2 regions of the Rothia sp. HMSC072B04 genome follow, and region 2 is predicted to be linked to the other one. Evidence: predicted binding sites of a transcription regulator. Region 2 holds the regulator's gene; the other holds the start of a gene.

Region 1 (5,572 bases), on a different contig from region 2:
TCTTCGTCGTGCGGGGTGGCGTTCTCAGAGACAACGCGCTGAATCGAGCGGATTGCGGCACGGTGCACGGAGGCGATTTCTTCGCGCTGCTCACCGGCGGCGGCGAAGTTCTGGTGGTCAGTCCAGCGGTCCATTCTTCTCCTCAATGCTCTGTGTACTAGTGCGGTCAGTGCGGTTCTAGTGCGTTAAACGGCTGTGGGGCACCCCCTTTCGAGGGTACCCCACAGCCTATTTCTTATGGTTTCGAATGTGCAAACTCAGCCACAGGCTAAGTCCGCCCAGCCAACCGGTTGAGTTTAGTTCTCAGCCTTCTGCTCACGCTCGGAGGTCACCGACAGGCCGTCGCTGGCAACATCCGGGTTCACATCCACGGTCACGGTGTCGCCGTCGTGGATGCCACCGGAGAGGATGCCGCGAGCCAGACGGTCACCAATCTCGCGCTGTACCAGGCGGCGCAGCGGGCGGGCGCCGAATGCCGGGTCGTAGCCGGTCTTGCCCAGCCACTCCAGGGCGGCGGGGGTGACGTTCAGGGTGAGGCGGCGGTCCTCCAGACGCTTAGCAATGCTCTTAATCTGCAGGCCCACGATCTGGCCCAGGTTCTCAGCCGACAGGGGCTGGAACATGATGATGTCGTCCAGTCGGTTGAGGAACTCGGGGCGGAATGCCTGGTGCACAACCTCCAGTGCCTTCTCGGAGCGCTCCTCGAAGGGCAGGTCCTGGTTGACCAGGTACTGCGAACCGAGGTTCGAGGTCAGAATCAGGATGACGTTGCGGAAGTCCACGGTGCGGCCCTGACCGTCGGTCAGGCGGCCGTCATCGAGTACCTGCAGCAGGATGTCGAAGACCTCGGGGTGTGCCTTCTCAACCTCGTCGAGCAGGACCACCGAGTAGGGGCGACGGCGTACAGCCTCGGTCAGCTGACCGCCCTCTTCGTGGCCGACGTATCCGGGAGGGGCACCGACCAGGCGAGAAACGGTGTGCTTCTCGGAGTACTCGCTCATGTCGATACGTACCAGGGCACGCTCGTCATCGAACTGGAACTCAGCCAGTGCCTTAGCCAGCTCGGTCTTACCGACACCGGTCGGGCCCAGGAACAGGAAGGAACCAATCGGGCGGTCCGGGTCGGAGATACCGGCGCGGGCGCGGCGCACAGCGTCAGAGACAGCGACCACTGCGTCTTCCTGACCAATCAGGCGGGCACCGATGCGCTTCTCCATTTCGAGCAGCTTCTCGGATTCACCCTGCATCATGCGACCTGCGGGAATGCCGGTCCAGGAGGAGATAACCTCGGCAATATCGTCCGCGGTGACCTCTTCGGAGACCATGGATTCGTTCTTGGCGTTGTCCTCGGCACGCTGTGCTTCTTCCAGCTCAGCCTGCTTTGCGGGAATTTCGCCGTAGAGCAGGCGGGATGCCTCGGCGAGGTTACCCTCGCGCTGTGCAACCTCTGCGCGGGAGCGCAGCTCGTCAATCTCAGTCTTAAGATCACCCACGCGGTTCAGGTTCGCCTTCTCGGCTTCCCAACGAGCGTTGAGGGAGTCGAGCTGTTCCTTCTTGTCAGCCATGTCCTTGCGCAGCGCCTCCAGACGCTCAACCGATGCGGGATCGGTCTCGTCGGCAAGTGCCAGTTCCTCCATGGTGAGGCGGTCCACGGCGCGGCGCAGCTGGTCGATTTCCTCCGGTGCGGAGTCAATTTCCATGCGCAGGCGGGATGCTGCCTCGTCAATCAGGTCAATTGCCTTGTCAGGCAGCTGACGGGAGGGAATGTAACGGTTGGACAGGGTTGCTGCGGCAACCAGCGCGGAGTCAGCGATCTGCACCTTGTGGTGTGCCTCGTAGCGTTCCTTCAGGCCGCGCAGAATACCGATGGTGTCATCTACGCTGGGCTCGCCCACGTACACCTGCTGGAAGCGGCGCTCCAGTGCGGGGTCCTTCTCAATGTTCTCGCGGTACTCGTCCAGGGTGGTGGCACCGATCAGGCGCAACTCGCCACGGGCAAGCATGGGCTTGAGCATGTTGCCTGCGTCCATGGAGCCTTCGGACGCGCCCGCACCGACGACGGTGTGAATCTCGTCGATGAAGGTCACGATCTGACCCTCGGACTTCTTGATTTCTTCGAGGACAGCCTTCAGACGCTCCTCGAATTCACCGCGGTACTTTGCGCCTGCGACCATGGAGCCCAGGTCCAGGCTGATGAGGGTCTTGCCGCGCAGGGATTCGGGCACGTCGCCAGAAACCATGCGCTGTGCCAAGCCTTCCACGACGGCGGTCTTACCGACGCCGGGCTCACCAATCAGCACGGGGTTGTTCTTGGTACGGCGGGAAAGCACCTGCACAACGCGGCGAATCTCAGAGTCGCGGCCGATGACCGGGTCAAGCTTGCCCGCGCGGGCAATAGCGGTCAGGTCGGTACCGTACTTTTCGAGCGCCTGGAAGGTGCCTTCGGGGTCGGGGGTGTCCACGGTGCGGTCTCCTCGGACGGTGGGGATGGTCTGTGCAATGAGCTCTGCGGTAGCGCCGAGCTTGTGCATTGCTTCAGCGGTGCTATCTGTGCCGCTGGCAATGCCGAGCAGAATCATTTCGGTAGAAACGTAGGTATCTCCGAAGCCCTGGGCGCGGGTCTGTGCCGCCTGCAGAGCGGAGAGCGCGGCACGGCTGAGGGAGGCGTTCTGCACGGAGGCACCGGATGCCTTCGGCAGCTTCTTGATTTCAGCGGATGCCGCCTCGGAGATAGCGTCCACATCCAGGCCTGCAGCCTTGAGGACTGCTACGGCGACGCCTTCGCGCTGGTCCATGAGGGCCTTGAGGATGTGCGCGGTTTCAATAGTGGGGTTACCGGCGGTTTGAGCATTAGTATTTGCCGCCGAGATAACTTCTTGACTCTTGGTCGTGAACTTGTTGTCCATGATGTTCCTTTCGCATTTCGAGGGGCTTATCCTATGCGCCCCTGCATTACATAACTTGAGTCTACTCCACTCAATTATGTTTCGCAAGCCTCCTGCAAAAAAATTTTCATATTTTTCACCCCACCTCACCCCACCTCACACCCCTGACCCCCAAACAAAAGCCCCGGACAAAAGCCCCAGTCAAAACCGCATTGTTATACTGACCGGACTGGGTACTTGCGAGGCTGGGTGCTTGCGGGCTCCCACAACAATCACAGTCACGAATGGGGACCCACATGAAAATACTGGTTCTAGGTGCAACCGGCCGCACCGGCTACCTCTTCACCCGCAAAGCCCTAGAGGAGGGGCACACCGTCACCGCCTACGTGCGCAACCCCGATAGGGCACAAGCGCTTTTGGGGGCGCACCAAAATCTCACTATCATTCCGGGGACCCTGAACGATGCCGAACAGCTCGCCGCAGCATCCTCCGGGCAGGACGTCATGGTGAGCGTCCTGGGGCAGAAAGCCACGGTGCGAGAGTTTCTCTCCTCCACGTTCATGCAGGAGCGTCTGCCCCTCATCATGGAGGCGGTCACGGGCGCAGGCGTAAAGCATTGCGTTCTGATGAGTGCCTACGGTGTCGGCAATACGGTACGGACCGCGTCCCTCCCCATGCGCCTGGTGTGCAAGGTCATCATGCGCGGCATTTTCACCGACAAGGTTAAGGCGGACGCCCTGGTTGCCGAATATCAGCCATATATTTCGCGTGCTCATCCGGGCAGGCTGACCGATAAGCCCGGTAAGGGCGGGGTGAAGGTATTTGACATGGCGAGCGTCGAGCGAACTCCGGGCATCCCCACGATTGCCCGTGAAGACGTTGCCGATGCACTGCTCACTATCGCCAAGAACCCTCAGAATGCGGGCACAGATTTTTTGGTGACGATTGGGGACGTTGCCCTACACTCGCCCCAGAAATAAACCGGTAGGCTTAATGACATGACGACTACGAACACCTTCCCCGCCGCCATTCTCTTCGACCACGACGGAACCCTCGTCGATACTGAACCCGTATGGGCTGCCGCAAAGGTTGCTCTCACCGCAGAATTTGGCGGCACCTGGACCGAGCAGGACACCCTCGATTGCCTGGGCCTGTCGATGCAGTTCACCCTGGATCGTCTGCGCGAGCGCGGCGTGAACCTGCCGGACGAGGAGATTAACGATCGACTGGTGGCAAAGGTGCGCGAGGCCCTGGCGCAGCAGCCGGTCGAGTTCCTTCCTGGCATTGAGCGTTTCCTCTCGGAGGTTCACGATGCACAGATTCCGGCCGCCATCGTCACAAACGCAACCACCTCCGTGGCTCGCCGCACCGCAAACGCGGCACCCGAGGGCACGTTCTCGGTGGTTATTGGCAACGATGAGACCACCAACCCCAAGCCGGACCCGCAGCCCTATCTTTTGGCGGCGGAGCGTCTTGGTGTTGATCCGACTCAGTGCGTGGCTCTTGAGGACTCCCCGTCGGGCGTGCGCAGTGCGACCGCGGCGGGTATGCGTGTCATTGTTGTGCCGGGCGAGCTGGAGGTTCCGGCGGAGCTGGGCACCGCGCGCCTCAAGCATGAGGAGCTGACTCTGGAGGCGGTTCGCGCGCTGGCGTAACCGCCCGATTCGCACGCGGGAAGCCCTACAGAAAGGCCGGAAGCTCTGTAGAAAACTGAATACGCTTCACCATAAAGGGTGGGATGCGCGATATGAGATACCGCGTGTCCCACCCTTTGTGCGTGCTTGGGCGGTGAGCCACGCGGGCATTTGGGGCTGACACGTTTAAGCAGCGCCTTTTGAACAGGGGCTTTTAAGTGCGGCGCGACACATAGATGACAATTTATTACGAATTACTCAAAATAACCTTGACAATGGTTCCTTAAAATGATTTACTCATAATAACGATTCGGCGGGGCGACAAATCCCACCGAACCACAAGCATCACAGCATCATGAAGGAGACCATCATGGCATTCGCAAACTACACCGCACCCGGCCTGACCCTCGAAGAAGGCAAGGGCATTTCCGAGGTTCTCCAGGCACGTCTGCACGACCTGAACGACCTGCACCTGCTGCTGAAGCACGCTCACTGGAACGTGACCGGCCCCGGCTTCATCGCCGTTCACGAAATGATTGACCCCCAGGTCGACACCGTCCGCGAGTTCGTCGACGCCATCGCAGAGCGTATGGCAACCCTGGGCGCAACCCCCAATGGCCTGGCTGGCGCACTGGTCGCACAGCGCACCGTCGAGGACTACCCCGTCGGCCGCGCACGCGTTGCTGACCACCTGCACGCTCTGAACGACGTGTACACCCGTGTGATCAAGGATCACCGCAAGGCTATTGCTTTTGCCGGTGAGTCCGACCCCGTCACTGAGGACCTGCTGATTGGTCAGACCGCTGAGCTGGAGAAGTTCCAGTGGTTCATCCGCGCGTTCCTGGAAAACGGCGAAGGCAACATCTAAGCCATCGTTCTAAAGACACGAATTTTTAGAATCACGAAACCGGGCGGATGCGCTCTCCTTTATGGAGGGTGCACCCGCCCGGTTTCTGTGCTGTTTCGGTGCTTTTTCCCGACGTTTCGCCTCGCCCGCGGGGTACTCTAGAGTACGTTGAGGCGAACATTATTATCGGGTTAGGCCGTCCTAGA
Region 2 (5,572 bases):
CGGCGTGCCCCAGATTGAGGTCACCTTCGACATCGACGCAAACGGCATCGTCCACGTCTCCGCAAAGGACAAGGGCACCGGCGTTGAGCAGTCCATGACCATCACCGGCGGTACCTCCCTCTCTAAGGACGACATCGACCGCATGGTCAAGGATGCAGAGGCACATGCTGAGCAGGACAAGGCACGCCGCGAGGCTGCTGACACCCGCAACGAAGCCGAGTCCGTCGCATACACCACTGAGAAGCTCCTGAAGGAGAACGGCGACAAGCTGCCCGAGAACGTCAAGACCGAGGTTCAGGGCGATGTTGACGAGCTGAAGAAGGCACTCGAGGGCGACGACGACGCAGCAGTGAAGTCCGCATTCGAGAAGCTGCAGGCATCCCGATCCAAGTTGGGCGAGGCACTCTACGCAGCAGCACAGGCTGAGGCATCCGAGTCCAAGCCCGCGGCTGATGAGGACGTTGTCGACGCCGAGGTTATCGACGAAGACGAGAAGAAGTAATCATGGCTGAGCAGGAAAACACCACCCCCGACCCGCTGGAGGAGGCATTCAACGCCCCCGCAGCGGAAGGCCACCCCGAAGCTGAATCGGTCGAAAGCCCCGAGGAAGCTGCGGAAGCCGTCGAGGCTGAGCTCCAGGACGCCGTAGAAGCAGAATCTGCTGATGCGGCACTCGCCGCGGAGCGCCTGGACTCCCTGCTTCGCCTGCAGGCCGAATTCACTAACTTCAAGAACCGCACCGCTCGCGAAAAGGAGCAGCTGCGAGGCTTCGTAACCAGTGAACTGGTGACCGCGCTGCTGCCGGTGCTCGACGATATCGACGCCGCACGCAAGCACGGCGACCTGCAGGAAGGCCCCTTCGCCTCCATTGCTACCAAGCTCGAAGAGCTGCTCGGCAAGCAGGGTGTGGAGCGCTTCGGTGAAGTAGGCGACGCCTTCGACCCGAACATCCACGAAGCTGTACTGCAGCAGCCCACCGACGAGGTGGCTGAGGATCATGTCTCCATGGTTCTGCGTTACGGCTACCGCGTGAACGACCGTGTGGTTCGTACCGCTCAGGTGGCTGTGGCTGTCGCACCGTAAGGTGGTCGGCTCAGCAATGGCTGAATAACTAACGACGGGCGGGTGCTCTCCCTGGTGGGGAGTGCCCGCCCTGTTGCTTGCCTGGGCTACTATGCCCAGTGTTAGCGCGGGTTTCGGTGAGCTGTGGCGGCGGTCAAGAGGCTTGTAGGGGCGCTATTTTTTGGGCTCAGCCCTTTCAAAATTGAGTCAAGTAGACTAAACTTTTATATAGAGTATTAAGACAAGCACGCGGTGCCCCTGCAAGCCGTCCCGTAACCGAGGAGGGCGGCGCATCACCGCAGAAGGAGAAACACAACATGGCAAGTGAAAACTGGCTAACCGACGACTTTTATAAGGCACTGGGTGTCAGCGAAGACGCAAGCGAAAGCGACATCAAGAAGGCGTACCGCAAGCTCTCCCGCAAGTACCACCCGGACCTGAACCCCGGCGACGCCGCAGCAGAGAAGAAGTTCAAAGAAATCTCGGAAGCATATGACGTGCTCTCCGACAAGAAGCAGCGCGAAGAGTACGACCAGATCCGCCGCTACGGTGCCGCAGGCATGGGTGCGGGCGGCTTCGGCGGAGGCGGCTACACCGGCTACCCCGGCGCGGACGCATTCGGCGGCTTCAGCAACGGCGGCGCAGGCATCAACATTGATGACCTGCTCGGCGGCCTCTTCGGTGGTAGCGCCGGCGGCTCCCGACGCTCCGCAGGCTTCACTAGCGCCGACTTCGGCGGCATGGGCGGCGGCGGCTTCGGCGGCGCACAGCACGCAGCCCCCGAAGAAAGCACCACTAGCACCCGCATCAGCCTCGCCCAGGCATACACTGGCGCAAACGTGACCGTGTTCCTGCCGGACGGCTCCCACACCGAGGCACGCATCCCCGCAGGTATCAAGGACGGCCAGAAGGTCCGCCTGCGCGGCAAAGGTCTGCGCGGCGGCGACCTGAAGGTCACCGTGCGCGTCTCCGATGACTCCGTGTACTCGCGCGAGGGTAACAACCTGATTATGCGCGCGCCCGTCACCCTCGCCGAGGCCGTCGACGGCGCAGTGATTGAGGTGCCCCTGCCCGACGCATCCACCGTGAAGCTGCGCCTGGCACCCGGCCAGGTCGGCCGCCGACTGCGCGCCAAGGGCCGCGGCTTCAAGGCTAAGGGTGGCGACGGCGACCTGCTGGTCATCCCCGAAATTGTACTGCCCACCGAGCTGAGCGCAGAGGCGCAGGAAGCATTCGATAAGTTCGTAAAACTGGCACCGCAGGAGAACCCGCGTAAGGATCTGTTGAAGAAGGCGAAGTAAACCATGGCATCTCGAGAATCATCATCTAAGTCCCGTAGCGGTAAGCCGTTGCACAGCGTGGACCTGCCGGTTTTCGTGATTTCTGTGGCGGCTGAGCTGGCGGGCATGCACCCGCAGACCCTGCGCCAGTACGACCGCATCGGCCTGGTCCAGCCTTCGCGTGCGCCCGGTAAGGCGCGCCGCTATTCGCAGCGTGACGTGAACCGTCTGCAGCAGATTCAGCAGCTCTCGCAGGAGGGCGTCTCCCTGGAGGGTATTCGCCGCATTATTGAGCTGGAGTCCCTCGTGGAGGAGCAGCAGGAGCAGATTGCGGCGCTGCAGCGTCAGGTCGAGGATGCGAAGGTGAAGCTGGGCTTGGCGGAGCGCGTGTTCGCTGCCGGTACCAGCGGCGACGTGGTGCATATTGCCCGCGGTACCCGCCCGGCGCCTCGTCAGCGTTCTTCGGCTGTGGTGTTGTACCGTCAGCGTCACCAGTCGGCTACGGCGGATGATACGAAGCCGCAGCGCTAAACCGGCTAAACCCGCTACACTGGGATAAATGGTTCGGCTGTTCTAGCTCGCTTCTAGTTCATTTGAGCTGGTCAGCCGCCCATATAGACTTGTGCGTCTTAGCGCCGCGCGAGCGAGGTAGGGTAGACCCCCGCCCGCATGCACTCAGACCCACACACAAGGAGGTGAGGCTCCCCGAATGATCGGGGAGCCTCACCTGCTTTAACGTATGCACTTTGCGCGGTGGCGGGAAATCACCTGGCGGTAACTCTCGCTAACGCTGCCCCGCTTACTTGCGGCGGTAGGTCAGATCGTGCGCGCGGCGGCCCGCCTCCTGAGCCTTACGCTCAAAGCTGGTGAGGGTACGACCCTCCCAACGCGGAGCCCAACCACCCAGCGGATCCTCCTCGGTCGCACCGGCGCCGGGGTTCACGTTCTCAAAGTCGGGGTGCGCCTCCAGAACCTCACGCATGACCAGGGCGTACTCCTCCCAGTCAGTCGCCAGACGCCAAATGCCGCCGGGCTTGAGCACGCGCGCAACCTTATCAGCGAACGCCGGGGATACCAGGCGGCGCTTGTGGTGGCGGGATTTGTGCCAGGGGTCCGGGAAGAACACCCACAGCTCGTCCACGGAGTTCTCTTCGAGCATGTTGTCGAGCAATTCGGGTGCGTTCGCCTGAGCCACACGCACGTTCTCCACGCCGGCGTTGCCCATCTTCAGCAGCAGGTCCGCGATGCCGGGGGTGTACACCTCAACGGCGAGGAAGTTCGCCTCGGGCACCTCAGCTGCGCGGTGCACGATTGCCTCGCCCAGACCGGAACCGATTTCGACGACCTGGTACGCCTCACGGCCGTAAATCTTAACCGGGTCGAAGGTCGCCTCGGGTGCGACGGAGGTGTCGGTGCGCAGGCGCGGGATGTCCAGCACGTGGGTGGGGGAGTAGGTGTCCCACGCCTTCTGGCGGCGCGCGGTGAGGCGGTCGCCGCGGCGGACGAAGGAGTAGGGCTGGCGGAAGAATTCCTCGGGAACCGGCTTCTTGGCCTTTTCTTCGGTGGATTCGGGTGCCTGGCTAGGCTGCGTGTTCTCAGTAGACATACCTAAAAGAATAGCGTAGCGCCGCTACACCGTGTGGTTTCGCGGCGTGCGGGGCTGGCGTGACGCTGAACTAGCCGGGCGTGAGACTGAACTAGCTGGGCGTATGCCGGTCTGAGAAACACAGAAATTTAGTGCGCAGACAAAAGTGTGGCGGGAACGAATACTGTTCCCGCCGCACTTTCGTGAGGTCGTCTGAGTGAGTTAGCGTGTGGGGCTTACTTCTTGGAGCCCAGCAGTGCCAGGCCTGCGCCGAGCATCACGATGTTGTTTGCGAGCTGCTGACCGTCCTGGGTGGGGCGGAAGTACTTGTCGTGCATGTCCGGGTTGCGGAAGTACATGGTCATCAGGTTTGCCGCGAATGCGGTCAGGCCTGCGCCCGCCAGGCGTGCGGGGATGAAGGGGGTCAGCAGGGTTGCGCCGAGTGCGGTTTCTGCGCCGGAGATGAGCTTACCGAAGGTTGCTGCGTCCAGCTTGGAGACTGCGGGAACACCGGTTGCCGCCATCTGTTGCAGGAAGGCGTAGGTGCCTTCGTCTGCCTTGAGCTTCTTGACGCCTGCGTCGAGGATGAGTGCGCCAGCGGTGAGTCGCAGTGCTGCGTTGGAGAACTTGCCCATTGTTGTGTCCTTCTGTTCTGTAGTTGGTTGGTTAGGTTTTTGTTGAACGGTTTCTACTCTAGACCCGGTTTCTCGCCTTGTAAAGTTTTACGCGTAAAGTTTCTAAATATTTTTGAAAACCCGGCAGAAGCGTGCAGAGAAGGGGTGCGATCTAAGGGCGGTGCGGGGCGTGTTTTGGGTGGAGGTTGAGAGATGTCACAGGCTCGCCCCGTCTCAAAAATCTGGTGATGTTGTATTCCTTGTACTTGTGTGGGTATGAGGGGGTAAAATTTGAAATTATGCATTCTCTGCATAATCTTTTATCGGCGATGCAAGAAGTCGGAAGCCCCGCAAAATCGGAGCCCACAAGCCCAAGCGCACCGCGCCGGCTCGGGAAGCGCGGGAACCGCCTCCTGGCGCGCCGTTCAGGATTATGTATGAATACCAGCCACCCGGACTCGCCCCCGAGTGAAATTTAGGGCGAATCGACGCAGGAAAGAGAAATACGTGACACAGCAGCCAATGCAGCACAACTCCGTCACCGGCCTGGACTCCGAAGCTGAGCACTCCAAGCTTCAGCGCGGACTAAGCTACCGACACATCCAGCTGATCGCTATTGGCGGCGCCATCGGCACCGGCCTTTTCCTCGGCTCAGCAAAGACCATCGCCCTGACCGGCCCCTCCATCGTCTTTGTTTACGCCATTATCGGTAGCGTCATCTACTTTGTTCTGCGTGCCATGGGTGAGATTCTGCTCTCCAACCCCAAGTACAAGTCCTTCACCGACTTCATCACCGACATCCTCGGCCTGCGCGCCGGCTTCTTCGTCGGCTGGTCGTACTGGTTCTTCTGGGTCGTCACAGGTATCGCGGACGTCATTGCCATTACCGGCTACATCAAATACTGGTGGCCGGAAATCCCAGCCTTCATCCCGGCGCTGACCGTTATCGTGGCTCTGCTGCTGCTGAACCTGCCCTCGGTGAAGAACTTCGGTGAAATCGAATTCTGGTTCGCAGTCATTAAAATCGTCGC

The links. Region 2 encodes HspR, which represses chaperone genes until heat shock. Its sites were predicted from a motif close to AAGTTGAGTCNNNNNGACTCAACTT; they were not measured.
Region 1: clpB (ATP-dependent chaperone ClpB) is a predicted target of HspR. The motif match lies at 2,959-2,983, and genes of this name have one in related genera.

What each region holds. Positions count from the first base shown of each region.
Region 1 covers NZ_KV813793.1:108,221-113,792, reverse strand. The annotation lists gene HMPREF2928_RS01675 (Sir2 family NAD-dependent protein deacetylase) at 1-134, opposite strand, end outside; gene clpB (ATP-dependent chaperone ClpB) at 297-2,906, opposite strand; gene HMPREF2928_RS01665 (NAD(P)-dependent oxidoreductase) at 3,182-3,865, shown strand; gene HMPREF2928_RS01660 (HAD family hydrolase) at 3,884-4,540, shown strand; gene dps (DNA starvation/stationary phase protection protein Dps) at 4,890-5,387, shown strand.
Region 2 covers NZ_KV813802.1:45,594-51,165, forward strand. The annotation lists gene dnaK (molecular chaperone DnaK) at 1-502, shown strand, start outside; gene HMPREF2928_RS03835 (nucleotide exchange factor GrpE) at 505-1,083, shown strand; gene HMPREF2928_RS03840 (DnaJ domain-containing protein) at 1,380-2,363, shown strand; gene HMPREF2928_RS03845 (heat shock protein transcriptional repressor HspR) at 2,367-2,873, shown strand; gene trmB (tRNA (guanosine(46)-N7)-methyltransferase TrmB) at 3,142-3,948, opposite strand; gene HMPREF2928_RS03855 (hypothetical protein) at 4,164-4,562, opposite strand; gene HMPREF2928_RS03860 (amino acid permease) at 5,064-5,572, shown strand, end outside.